4 regions of the Rhizobium sp. 'Codium 1' genome follow, and region 3 is predicted to be linked to each of the others. Evidence: riboswitches for the same ligand, from Rfam matches in the RefSeq annotation. Region 3 holds a riboswitch; each other region holds the start of a gene.
What was found. Region 3 has a riboswitch for cobalamin ahead of LJE98_RS00660 (aromatic ring-hydroxylating oxygenase subunit alpha). Riboswitches for the same ligand answer to the same signal wherever they lie in the genome.

Region 1 (4,255 bases), 880 kb from region 3:
TGTGACAAGGCCGAAGATCAATCCGGTATGCAGCAGCGCAATGATGGCTCCCAGAGCACCGCCGGAGGAGACGCCGAGCAGATGCGGATCGGCGAGCGGATTGCGGGTGACGGCCTGCAGCACGGCACCCACCGTGGCGAGACCGGCGCCGACGAGACCGGCAAGAATCACACGCGGAAAGCGCACATCCCAGACGATGCTTTCGCGCCCGGCCGACCAGGTCGGCTCGAAGGTCCCGGGCATCAGCTTGTTGACCAGGATCGACCAGACTGTCTCGGCCGGTATGGAGGCTGACCCCAGTGATACGCCTGCTGTCAGGCACAGTGCGAGAAGGAAGAGCGCTAACCCCGCCCAGATGAACAATCGACCTTGCATCATGCTGCCTTGAAACGTGTTGCCCGAGGGGGACGCAGGGCGACCCCTTCGCAGGCATCACATGTTACGCGGATGGAAGGCGTCGGCGAGACGGTCGATCGCCTGCACATTGCGCGGGCCGGGCGTCGCCTCGACATATTCCAGCACGACAAAACGATCCTGCTTGACCGCATCGAGATTCTTGAAAGCCGGGGTTTCCTTCATGAAGGCGATCTTCTGTTCTGCGGTCACATCGCCGTAGTTGACGATGACGATGACCTCCGGGTTGCGTTCGATGACCGGCTCCCAGGACACTTCGGTCCAGCTCTTTTCGACATCGTCCATGATATTGACGCCACCGGCGGCCTCGATCATGGCAGTCGGAATTCCGAAGCGGCCGGGGGTAAAGGGCTTCTCCGTGCCGGAATCATAGACGAAAACCCGTACGGGTTTCTCGACGGCGCCGACCCGCGTGGTGATCTCACCGAGGCGCTTGCGATAGCCCGCTACCAATTCTTCCGCACGCGCCTCTACGCCGAAGATCTTGCCTAGGTTGAGCAGGTCCACGAACATGTCATCCATGGTCGGCTTGTTTTTTGCCATGATGTGGATGCAGGATTCGGTGAGTTCATAGACCTTGACGCCGAAGGGCTCCAGCGTTTCGGGCGTCACTTCGCCGCCCACCTTCATGCCGTAATTCCAGCCGGCGAAGTAGAAATCGGCGTCGGCGTTCAGCATCACTTCCATCGTCGGGTATTTTGGCGAAAGCTCCGGCAGCTCCTTCACCCCTTCGCGCAGTCCCTCGTCCAGTGTCTTCCAGCCGGAAATGCCAGTGTAGCCGACCATGCGGTCCTGCAGTTTCAGGGCGAGCATCATCTCGGTCAGGTTGACGTCGTTGGAAATCGCGCGGGCAGGTGCGGCATCGAAGGTGACTTCCCGATCGCAGCTCTTGACCGTCACCGGATAGGCGAAAGCCGACGTGGCGGTGAAAACCGAGGCGAAAAATGTGGCGGACAGGAGGAGGCGGGTCGCCATATGGACAGGTCCTTTCGAAATCAATTCAATTCAAGGGAAAAGGAAAAGCGGTGGGGCCGGTGGCTATCGCCCGGCTGGCGGGCGGCGAATACACCAAATGTCCCGGACAGGGCCTGCTCGGTCAGCACGGCTTCCGGCGCGCCGAAGGCACTCATCCGCCCGCCTTGCATCAAGGCCACATGGCTTGCGAATTCGGCAGCCAGATTGATGTCGTGCAGGGTGGTGATGATGGTGAGGTTCAAGGCGCCGAGCAGGTCGAGAATTTCAAGCTGGTGGCGAATGTCGAGATGGTTGGTCGGTTCGTCGAGAATGAGGATCTCGGGCTTCTGGGCCAGCGCACGCGCCACGAGGACACGCTGCTTCTCGCCTCCGGACAGGGTCGAGAACTGCCGACCTGCCAGACGCAGGAGGTCGAGATGGTCAAGCGCATGCTCGGCTTCCGCCCGATCCTGGTCGCTCCAGCCTGCGAAGCCCTCGCGCCACGGAACCCGGCCCATCATGACCACATCTCTGACGGTAAAGGGGAAGTCCCCCGGCATTTCCTGAAGAACCACGGCAACGCGGCGCGCGAGCTGGCGCGCGGTCATCGACCAGATGTCCTGGCCGTCGACCTCGACCCGGCCTTCGAGCGGCGAGACGCCACGATAGAGGCAGCGAAGCAGCGTGGTCTTGCCCGCGCCATTCGGCCCGACAATGGCCATGCGATCACCCGCATCGAGAGCAAATGACACGCCTCGGACGAGGAAATGCGATGGCTTTGGCCCCCAGCCGAGATCAGCGACCCGGACGGAGCATCCCTTGGTGCTGCAGCTCATGACTGAGCCTCCGCCAGAGAGCGGTGACTTGCCGTCGGGTCACAGGCACGGTGAAAAGGCTGCCGTGCCGGCCTAAAATCGGGAAGAGAATGCATGCCAGTCCTCCGCAGGATTTGTCCGGAGGCAAAATGGCATGAGTTCGGCGCGCCAACGGGCGCTGTGCAAAAGCCAGTTCGTATCCATCGGAACACCCCGTCCGCTTCGGTTTCATCACTTGACGGCAGGTCTCCTGGCTCGCGGACAAACGCTTTCCAATTGCCTTCCCACGGTGACCCGCAGTGGCTCGGCGTGTGAACGCCGCAAGAATGGACAGCAATCCGCTTACAGTTGCGGGGGCAGCCACGGTCTTGGTCCCTATTGGGTCTTCCGCACCGTGTTCCCTATTAATCCCCTCGGAGTCATCCGTTGAGGGAACCGTCATCTGCTTGCATAGGATCTGCAGACCCCGGCGGTCAAGCCTTGATCTTTTCGTTATGTAATATCATTACGATTAGCAAGCGCCACTGACCTTGTCCACCCAAAAATCGGGCGCGCAATCAATTCGCCGCTCTGTCCTTGGCTTCCGTTGCGGGTACCGTGGCGGAGACCGCCGTTTCGTCAATCACACGCGCACCTCTCTGGCGCGTCGAATACCGCCAGATCCACTGGATGCTGACGAGCAGCCGCTTCTCGAAATTGACAAGCAAATACACGTGGACGAGGGCCCATAGCAGCCAGGCAAGCCGACCCTTGATCTGCCAGGATCCGAAGTCAAAAATGGCGGCATTCCGCCCGATGACCGCGGTGTTGCCCCGATTGCGGAAGTGAAACGTGGGGATTGGCTTTCCGGACAGGAGGTCGGCTTTCAGCGCGCGACCGAGAAATATTCCCTGTTGCTTGGCCACCTGCGCAAGGGCCGGCAGCGGATTGCGGTCCTTTCCCAACGCAAGAGCCGTATCGCCCAATGCGTATATGCCGGCCGTGCCCGTGACCGACAGATCCGGCCCCACCGGCAGTCGGCCGCCAGCTCCCGGCTCAATGCCCAGCCATTCGGCCGCGGGAGACGCCTTCACGCCGGCTCCCCAGACAATGCAGCTTGCAGGCAGGAACGTGCCGCCAGCCTGAACCCCCTCTGCCGTGATATCTTCGACAGGCGTATCGAGGCGTATATCGACGCCGATTCCTGCAAGGTAATCGGATGCATATCGCGAGAGAGTTTCCGGGAAGGTTGACAGAATCCTCGGTCCCGCCTCGATGAGCAGCACCGTCAATTGATCGGGATGCAGCCTGCGGAAATCCTGCGCTATCATGAAACGACCCAGTTCAGAGATTGCGCCCGCCATTTCGACGCCTGTCGGTCCACCGCCGATGACCACGCTGGTCAAAAGACTGCGCTTTTCGGCCTCGTCCGTGCTTCGCTCCGCCTTCTCAAAAGCGAGAAGGAGCCTGTGGCGGATGTCTCGGGCTTCGTGAACGGATTTCAGACCCGGCGCATGCTGCTGCCAGTCCTGATGTCCGAAATAGTTGTAGGTGGAGCCTGTCGCGAGCACGAGGCGATCAAAGGGGGTCGAGCCACCGTCTTTCAGGATAACCGTCCGTGCGGGTGCATCGACCGACACGACCTCGGCCATCACCACATGGATGTTCTCATACCGGCCCAGCGTGCGGCGAATGGGTTCTGAGATATCTGCCGGCGACAAGGCCGCTGTCGCGACCTGGTAGAGCAGCGGCTGGAAGAGGTTGTGGTTGCGGCGATCGATCACCGTGACGTCGATTTCCGTATTGCCCAGCGCCTGGGCACAGGCCAGACCACCGAAGCCTGCGCCGACGATGACCACATGCGGCCTCTTCGTCGCGCTCTCCGTCCCGCTTTTCATCATCAGCTCTCCGTCACCGTTCCCAAGGCAAACAGAAGGCACCGGCAAATGTTCCTGCGGAACGGTTGGCAGGCCTGACAGTTGGTCAAAGTTCAACATCCACAAACAGCCACAAGGAGACAAGCCATGAGCACGTACTCGCCGAAAGGTGGAAAGCCGGGAACCACAGACCAATCTCCGCGATGGGAAGGACCA
Region 2 (4,255 bases), on a different contig from region 3:
GCTCTGGAAGGCCGGCGCCGATGCCGTGGTCGAACGACCCGCCGACCTTCTGGCCTATATCCACTAGGAGCCTAAGATGCGCGACGAACTCAATCAGGACATTTTCGGGACCTTTGTTCCGGAGCACAGTCACGAGGATCCCGTGCGCCGGGCGCAGATCCAGATGAAGCGCCCGCTTCCGAAGCGCTTCTACGAGAGCGTCGGTATTGATGAGCGCGACGGAGGCTTCTCGATCACGCTCGATGGCAAACCGGTCAAGACGCCGGCCAAGAACCTGCTGCAGCTGCCGACCCGCGAGGCGGCCGAACTCGTGGCAGCGGAATGGGCAGGGCAGGGCGAACACATCGACCCCGCGACCATGCCGGTCACCAAGCTCGCCAACACGGCGATCGATGCCGTCTCCAATAGCCTCGCGGAAGTTTTCGACGAAATCGTCCGCTTCGCCGGGACGGACATGCTGTGTTACCGCGCAGATGGCCCGAAAGAATTGATCGACCGCCAGGCGGCCCGCTGGGATCCGGTTCTCTCCTGGGCGACGACGGCTCATGGCACCCGCTTCTTCCTGGTGGAAGGCGTCATGCATCAGGAACAGCCGGCAGAAGCGATTGCCGCCTATACAAGGGCACTCGAGCGTTATCGAGACGCTTTCCTGATCTCATGTCTCAACGTGGTCACGACGTTGACCGGCTCGGCGGTTCTGGCGCTTGCCTATGCCGACGGCGCCTGTGACCTGGATGAAGTCTGGTCGCTCGCGCATATCGACGAGGACTGGGCAGTCGAGCACTGGGGCACCGATGCCGAAGCGGAGGCGCGTCGCGACGCCCGATACGCCGAATATGCGTCGGCAGCCGCCCTCTTCCAGGCGCTTCAGCCGCAAAGTTAACCCTCCACTAACCATAAATGACGAATTGTCGGATTGGTCCAGAATCACCAGTCCGGGGTTGTCATGATCGCTCGCAGTCTCCGTTTCGCCGCAGCCATCGGGCTCCTTTTGGTGCTGGCATCGTGTACACTGCTGCATGGACGCAGCATCGACCGGCCACTGGTCTATTACGTTCGCAATGTCACCGTCATGGCCGATGCACGGATCCCGCTCGACCTGATCGGCGGCATTGACCGCCGTGTGTCGGCAGCAATCGCAGCAACCCGGGCGCCTCAGGGTGCGGAACGTGTCGTGCTGCTGGTCAAGATCGACCGACTCGGCTTCGGCGAGGGTGCACGACGCCACCTGGCTCAAGCGAAGTTCACGGTGACGGCGACATCCGTCGAAACGGGTGAGCCGGTGGCGCAAGGGTCCTTCACCGTCAATAGCCCGACCGACGACCCGCGCTGGGTCCGTCAGGCGCTGGCCGAGGAAATCGCAGCCCGAATCCGTTTCGCCTTTTCGCTGACAACGCCCCGTATTCGCAGGGCCGCACCACCCGCCCGAACCATTTCGACGCGCCTCAAGACCGATCCGGCATCGTTGGTCGTGCCAAATACGTCTCCGGTTCCGCCGCGGGCCGCAGCCGCGCCGAAGGCTGCGCCGCAGAAGCCTGTCATTGCCGCAGCGCCGGTTGCTGCGACGCCACCTCCGCCAAAGGAAATGGCAGTCCCTCCGGTGGCTGCCACCGCCCAGCCGACGTCTCCGAGAGCCCCGGCGCAACCCGCTCGGCGCGCGGCCGATATCGGCTCTGGAACGCCGGTGGAGCAGGGTGCAAGCGGTACGATCCGGCTTCGCGCCGAATGCGATCCGGCCGTGACGTCCAACTGCACGGCAGCGCCGTGATCATCCCCGCGGCGCAAAGGCGCATCGCCGCGCCGCAGCCGTGATTGACTCGACACCGACCTCGGCCTAATCCTCGTCATGGATGGTTTCCGGACGGCAGAGATGCGGTCCGGAGAGCAAAAGGGAATGCGAAGGCGTGGACCCAGACCGGGCATGCCGAACGCAGCCGACCCCGCGACTGTATTGCAGCGAGGGTTCTCCATCCGCTCTGCCGTTTCAGGTGGTGACGGGTCGCAGGTGCGACCGGCTTCTCGAAAACGGCAGGACGGAAAAGCCACTGGGGTGGCAGCACGATCAGCCGGGGCAGGACGCCTCTTTCTCTACGAATCGTCCGCTCTTTCGTGTTGCCGGAACACCCTGGGAAGGTGAGGAGAATCCGACGGCTTTCAAAAGCCACGACCTGCGAGCCAGGAGACCTGCCATCCACGGGCATGGTGCCCACACTGGGGAGGTTTCCCCGTTGCCAGCACGGAGGTTGTCGTGGCGACGTTTTGCATCAGCGGGTCCTTGAGGCCCCGCCGGTGCCGGGCCGTATTGTCGGTCCAGGCATCGATCCCTGTTTCGTGCATTCTGCATCCGTGTGGTGCTGCAGATCTGCATACGGTTGGAGGCGTCGGCACTCCATGACCGAATTCCATCCACGATCCATTCTGGTTCTCGGCGGCGCCCGTTCGGGAAAGTCGCGTTTTGCAGAAGGATTGGCCCGCGACACCGGCCTCGAGAAGATCTATCTTGCGACGGGCCGCGCCTGGGACGACGAGATGCGCGCCCGCATTGCTGCCCACAAAGCCGACCGCGCGGATGACGGCTGGACCACCCATGAGGCACCGCTGGACCTAATCGGCGCGCTGAAGACGCTTGATCAGCCGGGCCGGGTCATTCTCGTCGATTGCCTGACACTCTGGGTCACCAATCTGATGATGGAAGAAGGCCGTGACGTCGACGCAGACGGCGGGGCACTCGCCGCCAGTCTCAGCGAACTCCAGGCCACCGTCATCTTCGTCTCTAATGAAGTCGGGCTCGGGATTGTCCCTGAGAACAGGATGGCTCGCGCCTTCCGCGACCATGCCGGTCGCCTCCACCAATCGATCGCCGCAAACGCGGCTGAAGTCTATTTCGTTGCGGCCGGATTGCCGCTGAAAATGAAGGGTTGAACCATGTTGCAGCAAAAGATCCCCGCCACCGTCATCACCGGCTTCCTCGGCGCGGGCAAGACCACCATCATTCGCAACATGCTGATGAATGCCGGCGGCAAGAAGATCGCACTGATCATCAACGAATTTGGCGACCTCGGGGTCGATGGCGACGTGCTGAAGGGCTGCGGCGCAGACAACTGCACCGAAGACGACATCATCGAGCTCACCAATGGCTGTATCTGCTGCACCGTTGCCGATGATTTCGTGCCGACCATGCTGAAGCTGCTCGACCGAGACGTGAAGCCTGATCACATCGTCATCGAGACGTCTGGGCTCGCCTTGCCGCAGCCGCTGGTCGCCGCCTTCAACTGGCCGGATATCCGTACCCGCGTGACGGTCGATGGTGTCGTGACCGTTGTGGACAGCGCCGCAGTCGCCGCAGGCCGTTTTGCCGATGACCATGACGCCGTCGCCGCCCAGCGCGCCGAGGACGATAGCCTCGACCACGAGAGCCCGATCGAGGAACTCTTCGAGGACCAACTGACCTGCGCCGACCTCATCGTCCTCAACAAGGCGGATCTGCTGGATGCTGCCGGTATTGCCGCCGTGCGCGCCGAGGTGAGCGGTCGCACCAGCCGCAAGCCATCGATGATCGAGGCGAAGAACGGCGAGGTGTCCTCGCTCGTGCTGCTCGGGATCGGCGCCAGCACCGAAGACGACATCGCAAACCGCAAGTCGCACCACGAACTGGAGCACGAAGCATTGCATGCCTCGGGCGAGGACCACGACCATCATCACGACCACGACGAATTCGAAAGCTTCGTCCTGAAGCTCGGCGCGATCAAGGACCCGGCAGACTTCATCGACAGCCTGAAGCCGGTCATTGAGAAACACGACATCCTGCGCCTCAAGGGTTTCATCGACGTGCCCGGCAAGCCGATGCGCCTTGTCGTCCAGGCGGTCGGCACCCGCATCGACACCTATTTCGACCGCCCCTGGGCATCGGGCGAAAAGCGCGAGACCCGCATTGTCGTCATCGGCCTGCACGATTGGGATTTCGGCGCAGTGGTCGCCGACGTCCAGGCGGCGGCTGGCTGAGCCATGCATCTGCTTCTCGCCCAGAAGGGATCGATCAGCGACGGCGACGAGGCGATCGATCTCGGCCAGACGCCGGGAGACATCCTGTTCCTGTCGGCGGCAGACACGGAGCTGGCTGCCATCGCAGCCGCTGTGGAGGCGCGGGGCGAGCATAGGCTGAACTGGCGGCTCGCCAGCCTGATGACCCTGAAACACCCGATGTCGGTCGACACCTATGTCGAACGCACGGCAAGGCATGCGCGGCTGATCGTGG
Region 3 (4,255 bases):
CCGCCAGCATTGCGCTCCGCGTTGCAACCGCCATGCATCAGATGGGCATCGACGGTCTGCCGCGCAATTACGAGCTGGTCTACGAGGCCTATTCTGGCAGCAATCCGGAACTGGTGCGCGAATTTATCGCGCTCGGCAAGGTCAAGACCCAGGAAGCCCTCGACGAACTCGGCCGCAAATACCTGCCGCACCAGCATGAGGATGGGCTGCTGAGCCGTCAGAACGGCCAGGTTCGCGCCGAGATGAGCAACTTCATCAGCCTGCTCAACGAGGAGAAGATCTCCCTGACCGATTACGGCCGCGTCATCGGCCATGCGTCGAAGAGCATCCTCACCGAGGCCGACCTTGAAGGCACGCCGCTCGGCCAGTCGATCAAGATGCTGAAGGCGGCGACCGAGAAGCGCGCCCACCAGAACAGCAATGTCGTCCGCGCCGTCGTCGACAAGACCGCATCGCTCGCTGACCTCCAGCGCGAAGCCGAAGAGGCGGAAGCCGCGAAATTTGTCGATCCGGTCACCCGCCTCGCGTCTCGCCGCGCCTTCAACAAGGCCGTCGCCAAGATCTATGCCAACCCCGAAATGCCCGTTCTCTGCGGCGTCGCGATCGGCGAGATCGACGACTATGCGCGTATCCAGGAACAGATGGGTCCGGCGGTCGCCGAGCGCTTCCTGATGCAGGTCGCCAAGGTGCTCGAAGCCGTGTCTGGCGGTGGCGATCTCGCCTGCCGCTTCGATGCCGGCCGCTTTGGCCTGCTGCTCTATACGTCGGATCAGGAGGAGATCAGCCGCGTGGTCGATCTCGTCCGGGCCAAGCTGAAGGCCACGAATTTCGTCGGTTCTTCGAGTGGCGCCCGCGTCGGCCAGCTCAGCATGTCCTTTGGAATCTGCTATTCCGAGCAGGCCCCGAATGCCTTCGACTTCACCAATTTCGCTGAAAAGGCGCTGGCCACCTCCAAGACGGCCGGCGGCGACACGGTGACGATCTACGGTGCGAGCGACTATGTCTCGAAGGATTGGCTGCTCTACAAGAAAAAGCCGGTCGGCGGTTTCGGAACCTGAGGTCCAGGCCTCGTCTTTCAGAGCGTCGTGATGATCTTTCGAAGCTCGGCGTTTCTTGCGCCGAGCATCAGCACATTGCGCAGCGCCTCTTTTGGATCGATGGTCTGGAAGAGCAGGCCATTGTCGCGGAATGAGCGGTCGATGGTCATCGACTTGTTCTCTGCTTCCGGCTTGATCGCCACAGCGAAATACATCCGTCCGTAATTCTGCTTGATCTGCTCGAAGAAGACGTCTTCGCCGCCGAGTTCTGCAAAGAAATTGGCGATATAGAAAGCCCATTTCACATCGGCATATTGCGCAAAGTTCGTGCGCGCCGCCGTCACGTGACAATAGCCCAGATGCGGGCTGTCGTTCAGCGTGCGATGAAAGATGATCTTGGGAAACTTCACCGAGTGGTGAAAGGCGTTGATCCGCTCATGGGTGGTCTCGGCGGCCCGTTCCAGCCGGCGTCCGGTGCGTGCTGCGACTTCCTCATAGGAAAGATAGCGCCGCTCGTCCGGCAGCCAATCCTCGCGGCTGCGCGAGATCCGACCGGTCCTCAGGAACTCGGTATGGACTGCCCTGGTGGGCGGCGCCGCTTTTGTTTCTGCTTTGGGAGCCGCGTAGTATCTGAGTTTCTGCATCTTGACGCTCTGACTGTACCCGGACTGATTGTTTGAGCTTAACGCAGCATGGTTAATCATGATTTGACGGTATTCTATCGGGTCGAGATTTCGCGAGGCTTGCCGCAGCGCAAATATTGTAAATCGATCTCAGTCGCCCGTTTGCGCCATGCTTTCAGAGGCGAAATATAGTCCGTTGCTGCAGGCCTTGGAAAACAATGGAAAATTCCCCGGATCTTCGTTTCCACAACGACTTCGCTCCATGTCGCAAACGATTTGGGCCGTGTCGTTTCGCAGTGCAGCGCGCGTCTGCGCCGTGTGATTAGATGCAAGTCAAGCTCGAGGTGCTGCCCTGCTAGGGAGGGTGGGAAATCGGGAAGCCGGTCGAAATCCGGCGCTGCCCCCGCAACGGTGGTGGAGAATGCGTTATGGCAAAAGGCCACTGGGGGCGACCCTGGGAAGGCGCCGACGCGGTCCGCGAATGGACCACTCCTGAGCCCGGAAACCAGCCTTGGCAGATGGACATTTGAGGTTGCGGAGGGCGACCGGAGATAGCCATGCAGCGTCTTTTCAAGGCGGTGACGGGCTGTGCTCTCTTCTCCCCCGGGTTTTGCAAACGAGGACGACATGGACCTGCAGGCCAACATGCTGCGCCAGCTCAAGAATCGCCGCGAAGGCTTCTCGCTCGAGCAGCCCTTTTACATCGACCAGGACTACTTCAAGCTCGACATGGAGCAGATCTGGTATCGCGACTGGCTGTTCATTGGCCACGACTGCGAGATTCCCCGCGCCGGCAATTATTTCACCGCCCAGATCGGCGATTATCCGGTGGTCCTGGTTCGTGGCAAGGATCAGGTCATCCGCGCCTTCCACAACACCTGCCGCCATCGCGGCCACCGCGTCTGCACCTCCGATCGCGGTGCCTCTGCCAAGCTCGTCTGTCCCTATCACAACTGGACCTATGACCTCGACGGCTCGCTCGTCTTTGCCCGTCAGATGGGCGAAACCTTCGACAAGAGCGAATTTGGCCTGAAGCCGGTACATTGCGAAAGTGTCGGGGGCTATATCTTCATTTGCCTCGCCAATGAGCCTGCCGATTTCGCGCCGGTCCGGGCCTCGATCGAGCCCTACATGAAGCCGCACCGGCTTTCCGAGGCCAAGGTCGCCCATCGCAGCACGATCATCGAAAAGGGCAACTGGAAGCTCGTCTGGGAAAACAACCGCGAATGCTACCATTGCGCCGGCAATCATCCGGAACTCTGCCGCACCTATCCGGAAGCCCCGACAGCGACCGGCGTGCAGGGCGCCGGTGACGATCCCGTGATCGCCGAGCACTGGCAGCGCTGCGAGGCTGCCGGGCTTCCGAGCGCCTTCAATATGGATCCGTCGGGCCAGTTCCGCACGGCCCGCATGCCGTTGATCCAGGATGCCGAGAGCTACACTCTGTCCGGCAAGCGCGCTGTCCGCCGGCCGCTGTCTGACGACGTTTCCACCTCGCATATCGGCACCCTGCTGCTGTTCCACTATCCCTCGACCTGGAACCACATCCTCGTCGACCATGCGATCTCTTTCCGGGTGACGCCCCTGTCTGCCGAAGAAACTGCCGTCACCACCACATGGCTCGTGCACAAGGATGCGGTCGAAGGTGTGGACTACGACCTCAAGGAACTCACCCATGTCTGGGAAATGACGAACGATCAGGACCGGTCGATCGTCGAGGAAAATGCCTTTGGCATTCGCTCGCCCGCCTATGAACCTGGTCCCTATTCCGTCGAGCACGAGGGTGGCGTCATGCAATTCGTCGATTGGTACACGACCTTCATGATCAACCGGCTCCAGGGCGACAAGGCCCGTCTGTCTGTGGTGGCATGAGATGAACATCGCCATCACCCAGTACCGCCACGTCGATGAGATGCGCCCCTGGTCCGACCGGGAGCATCTGCTCGAATGCGTCGCCGTCACACCTGAGGCCGCCGACGTGATGACCTTCACCTTCAGGCCCAGCAAGCCGGGCCTGTGGTTTCGCTATTTGCCCGGCCAGTTCGTCACACTCGAAATTCCGGTCGGCCCCGAGCCGGTCATGCGCACCTATACCCTCTCGTCCAGCCCGTCGCGGCCCTATACGGTTGCCGTGACGGTCAAGGCGCAGAAGGAGAGTATCGGCACGCGCTGGATGTTCGACAATCTGCGGCCTGGCATGGCGCTGAAGGCATTCGGCCCGCTTGGCGACTTCTCCTACGCCAAGCATCCTGGCAAGAAATACCTCTTCGTTTCCGCCGGCTCCGGCGTGACGCCGATGATGTCGATGACGCGGGATCTGAGCGACCGGGCCCCCGACAGCGACATCACGTTCCTGAACTGCGCGCGTTCGCCCGACGACATCATCTTCCGCTGGGAGCTGGAAGCCAAGGCGCGCGATATGCCGAACTTCCAGCTCGGCTTCATCATCGAGCAGCTCGGCCGGGGTCAGCTCTGGTCGGGTCTGAAGGGTCGCATCGACAAGGCGAAGATCGCACTTCTCGCGCCTGATTTCCTTGAGCGGACAGTCTTTTGCTGCGGCCCGGCGCCCTTCATGGCGACCGTGCGCGAAGCGCT
Region 4 (4,255 bases), on a different contig from region 3:
CTAGTCCTCCTCCAGGAGGGCGGCACCTCGCCAGAGATCAACAGCTATGCAAGTGCGATTGCCCAGCAGAACATAGAATTGCGCAAGGCGCACCAGGACCAGCGGCGTCTCCGCTGCCTGACCTCCTCAATCGTCCAGATCAGGCCCGACGGTGGCAATGACTGCAGCGAACTGGCGCGGGCGATTTCCCGGATGGAATCCAACCGCGACATCCTTGCGGCGAGACTGGCGGATCTTCGCGAGAACCGCGTATCCGATGCGCGTGCGGCTCTGGTAACCGCACTCGAGGCGAATGGCTGCGGCTCCGACGAAACAGCCTACCCGGAAGAGGCAGGGCGCATTCCCTATCTGGACACCTTGCCGGAACCCTATCGCCCGGACCGGCAAGCGGAAGCAGCATATTCCAACGAGCCACCCCAGATCTCGTTGATGCCCACCGGCAATGTCCGCACGCTTTGCGTCCGAACCTGCGACGGCGGCTTTTTCCCCATTTCGTCCCAGACATCGCCGATGAATTTTGGCCGGGACGCGGCCCAGTGTCAGCAGATGTGCCCCGGTACGGAGACCGAGCTCTTCTTTCACGCGCCTGAACGCAGCGAGACGCTCGATATGGTCTCGGCCGTCACCGGCCGCCCATATAGGGACCTGCCCAATGCATTTGTCTACCGCAACCGCCAAACGGGCACGGACCCATCCTGCAGCTGCAACATGCAGCTTTATTACCAGCGCATGACGCCACGCCAGGCGGTTCCCGACTACCAGTCGTCCATCCTGGAGATCAGCCCGAATAAGGCACCAGCACCGGCGGCGATACCACCTGCACCAGAGCGCGACCTGGACGAGGCGAGCCTGAGCGTGCGTCGGGTCGGACCGGCTTTTCTGCCCCCGGACAAGGGCACCATAGACCTCAGGAACCCTGCGGCGCCCGGCCCACAGCCGCTACAGGAGTAAGCGGCGCGGAGGCCCGCTCGCCCCAATGGTCCTCGAAGACGAGGTCTTCGAGTGCGAGGCGCTGGCGCCATCCCTTCACCTCCAGTTCGGGCGCCGAATAGAGTTCATCGACATATCCAAGGCAGAGATAGCCGATGATCTGGATCCGGTCCGGAACGCCGAGGATGACCTTTAGCTCTGCCTCGTGGAAAATGCTGACCCATCCGAGGCCGACACCTTCCGCCCGCGCAGCAAGCCAGAGGTTCTGGATTGCGCAGACGGTCGAGAAAGCGTCCATCCGGGCATCATGGGTCCGCCCGAGAACCACAGGCCCGGCGCGTTCCGGATCGCAGGTGACGCAAATGTTGAGCGGTGCCTTGCGGATGCCTTCGAGCTTCAGGGCGCGATAGGCGCTGCGACGTTCCTCGGGAAACATTTGCTCTGCCTCGGCATTCGCGCGGGCGAACGCCTCCCACACCGCAACGCGCGTTTCCGGGCTCCTGATCAGCAGGAAATTCCAAGGCTGCATGAAGCCGACCGACGGCGCCGCATGGGCCGCCCCGAGCAGCCTTTGCACCACGTCATCCGGCAAGGGATCGGGCAGAAACTGGTCGCGAACGTCGCGCCGCGTATGGATGGCCCGGTAGACAGCGGCCTTGTCTTCCTCGACAAAACCCGCTGCCCGGACGAGAAATTCGTTCGGATCGTCGTGCATCGCAATCCCCACAATGCGCAACCGCCCGCCGTCCGCGCAGGCTCGGTCTATCTTGCCAGGCCGGTCTTCTGACTGGGCATCATCCAGGACGCACACCTTCCCGGATCGCTCCAGTGGTCGGGTTTCCCCTTGCGCATCATGTCCGCCTCACAGCGTTGGGCACGTGCCGGAATTGCGCCGGCTTCCCGATTCTCCTGCCTTCGGCAGGCACCTGACTGATGGCTTGTATCCCGAAGCGGCAAGCTTCGACAGGCCAAAAACGACAGGGTCAATCCTCGATGGGGAAGTAACGGACGAACGCGAAGGCCGTCCCGTCCGGCGACCAGTTCGGAACGTTGATCGAACCCTGCCCGCCGAAGAACTCGAACAGCGTCTCGACATTTCCGCCATCGGCATCCATCAGCCGAAGCCGGACCTGCTTGTCGCGGGGATGGCCGGATACATCGGCGTCATAGGAGAGGAACAGGACCTTGCTTCCGTCTGGCGAAGGATGCGGGAACCAGTCGCCATAGCCATCGGAAGTAAGCTGCTCCAGTTCCGTGCCATCGGTGCGCATCCGCCAGATCTGCATGGTGCCGGTGCGGCTGGAATTGAAATAGATCCACTGGCCGTCGGGCGAATAATCGGGACCGTCATTGTGTCCCTCGCCAAATGTCAGCCGCTGCTCAGACCCGCCCTTGGTCGGGATCGTGTAGATGTCGAAGGCCCCGTTCCGTTCGCCGCAATAGGCAAGTACATTCCCGTCCGGTGACCAGCCGTGCCAATAGGACGGCATATTCGCCGTCACCTGACGTGGCTCGTCATCGCCATCGCCGAGCAGATAGATGCAGGACTTGCCATGGAGTGTATGGTCGGAAAAGACGATCGAAGCGCCGTCAGGTGAAATTCCGTGGTCGTTGTTGAGCCGGACGGCAAAACCGGTATCGATCAGTTCGGGTGCCGGATCATCTTCGTCGAGCGGCAGTGCATAGATGAGACCGTCGCCATTTATGACGAGGAAATCACCGTCGCGCGACCAGTTGGGCGCCTCGACGAGGTCTTCCGTCTCCCAGACAACCTCGCATTCGCGTGTCGCCATGTCGTAGATTTCGACCGAACTGCGCATCCTGGACTCCCTGTTCGCCGTAAAGCCAGCTTCAGTGGCTACGACAAATAAACTCGCTTACCCGCGCAGCGCACGTGGGCAATGTTGATAAAGGGCCGCAAAAGCCAACAATTTAACGCTCACGCGCGATCCCGGAAGCGGTTCGTGATCGGATAGCGACGATCGCGTCCGAAATTCTTCTTGGTGATTTTGACGCCCGGCGCCGACTGGCGGCGCTTGTATTCGGCGAGATAGAGCAGGTGTTCGACCCGGTGCACCGTCCCAAGGTCGTGGCCGCGCGCGACGATCTCCTCAACGCCCATTTCCTTCTCGACAAGGCATTCGAGGATGTCGTCAAGGACGGGATAGGGCGGAAGCGAGTCCTGGTCGGTCTGGTTCGGACGCAGCTCCGCAGAGGGCGCCTTGGAGAGGATGTTCTGCGGGATCACCTCGCCAGACGGCCCCAGAGCGCCCGGCGGCACGTTCTGGTTCCTCCAGGCCGAGAGTGCATAGACTTGCATCTTGTAGAGGTCCTTGATCGGATTGAAGCCGCCATTCATGTCGCCATAGAGCGTGGCATAGCCGACAGACATTTCCGACTTGTTGCCCGTTGTCACGACCATCGAGCCGAACTTGTTGGAGACCGCCATGAGGATCGTGCCGCGTGTACGGCTCTGCAGGTTTTCCTCGGTGATACCGCTCTCGGTGCCCTCGAACATCTCGGAGAGCGACGACAGGAAGCCTTCCACCGGCTCCTGGATGGGCACGATGTCGTAGTGGCAACCCAGCGCCTTGGCGCAGGCCTCGGCATCGGCAAAGCTCTCCTGCGAGGTATAGCGATAGGGCAGCATGATCGTGCGCACCCGCTCCTCGCCGAGCGCATCCACGGCAATGGCCGCACAGATGGCCGAATCGATGCCGCCAGACAGTCCGAGCACCACGCTCTTGAACCCGTTCTTGTTGACGTAGTCTCGGAAACCCAGCACGCAGGCTCGGTAGTCTGCCTCTTCCTTCTCGGGTATGCGCGACATCGGACCCTGGTCGCAGCGCCAGCCGTCATCTGAGCGTTTCCACGTGGTGACGGAGAGCGTCTCCTCGAATTGGCTCATCTGAAAGGCGAGCGACTTGTCGCCGTTGAAGGCGAAGCTCGCGCCGTCGAAAACAAGTTCGTCCTGGCCGCCGAGCTGATTGGCGAAGATGAGCGGCAGCCCGGTTTCGATGACCTGACGCAGCGCCACCTGATGGCGCACGTCGACCTTGCCGCGGTAATAGGGCGAACCATTCGGCACGAGCAGGATTTCGGCACCCGTTTCGGCCAGTGTCTCGCAGACCCCGAGATCGTTCCAGATCTCTTCGCAGATCGGCACGCCGATGCGCACGCCGCGAAAATTGACAGGACCGGGCATTTCGCCTTCCACGAAGACGCGCTTCTCGTCGAACTCTCCGTAATTCGGCAGGTCGATCTTGTCGCGGAAGGAGAGGATGCGGCCACCATCGAGAATGGCGACGGAATTGTGCCGTCCCGC

Region 1: linked by a shared signal. The riboswitch ahead of LJE98_RS04925 (ABC transporter ATP-binding protein) and the one ahead of LJE98_RS00660 (aromatic ring-hydroxylating oxygenase subunit alpha) in region 3 are both predicted to bind cobalamin.
Region 2: linked by a shared signal. The riboswitch ahead of cobU (bifunctional adenosylcobinamide kinase/adenosylcobinamide-phosphate guanylyltransferase) and the one ahead of LJE98_RS00660 (aromatic ring-hydroxylating oxygenase subunit alpha) in region 3 are both predicted to bind cobalamin.
Region 4: linked by a shared signal. The riboswitch ahead of bluB (5,6-dimethylbenzimidazole synthase) and the one ahead of LJE98_RS00660 (aromatic ring-hydroxylating oxygenase subunit alpha) in region 3 are both predicted to bind cobalamin.

What each region holds. Positions count from the first base shown of each region.
Region 1 covers NZ_JAJGPW010000001.1:1,014,302-1,018,556, forward strand. The annotation lists gene LJE98_RS04915 (FecCD family ABC transporter permease) at 1-378, opposite strand, end outside; gene LJE98_RS04920 (ABC transporter substrate-binding protein) at 433-1,389, opposite strand; gene LJE98_RS04925 (ABC transporter ATP-binding protein) at 1,410-2,204, opposite strand; cobalamin riboswitch at 2,406-2,638, opposite strand; gene LJE98_RS04930 (NAD(P)/FAD-dependent oxidoreductase) at 2,741-4,063, opposite strand; gene LJE98_RS04935 (hypothetical protein) at 4,187-4,255, shown strand, end outside.
Region 2 covers NZ_JAJGPW010000007.1:82,258-86,512, reverse strand. The annotation lists gene LJE98_RS16635 (HAD-IA family hydrolase) at 1-67, shown strand, start outside; gene LJE98_RS16630 (ATP12 family chaperone protein) at 77-883, shown strand; gene LJE98_RS16625 (hypothetical protein) at 947-1,768, shown strand; cobalamin riboswitch at 1,835-2,207, shown strand; gene cobU (bifunctional adenosylcobinamide kinase/adenosylcobinamide-phosphate guanylyltransferase) at 2,392-2,922, shown strand; gene cobW (cobalamin biosynthesis protein CobW) at 2,926-4,002, shown strand; gene cobN (cobaltochelatase subunit CobN) at 4,006-4,255, shown strand, end outside.
Region 3 covers NZ_JAJGPW010000001.1:138,845-143,099, reverse strand. The annotation lists gene LJE98_RS00670 (GGDEF domain-containing protein) at 1-1,058, shown strand, start outside; gene LJE98_RS00665 (DUF6656 family protein) at 1,076-1,681, opposite strand; cobalamin riboswitch at 1,986-2,189, shown strand; gene LJE98_RS00660 (aromatic ring-hydroxylating oxygenase subunit alpha) at 2,288-3,532, shown strand; gene LJE98_RS00655 (hybrid-cluster NAD(P)-dependent oxidoreductase) at 3,534-4,255, shown strand, end outside.
Region 4 covers NZ_JAJGPW010000004.1:346,335-350,589, forward strand. The annotation lists gene LJE98_RS13215 (DUF2865 domain-containing protein) at 1-951, shown strand, start outside; gene bluB (5,6-dimethylbenzimidazole synthase) at 908-1,645, opposite strand; cobalamin riboswitch at 1,686-1,875, opposite strand; gene LJE98_RS13225 (TolB family protein) at 1,914-2,750, opposite strand; gene LJE98_RS13230 (NAD+ synthase) at 2,870-4,255, opposite strand, start outside.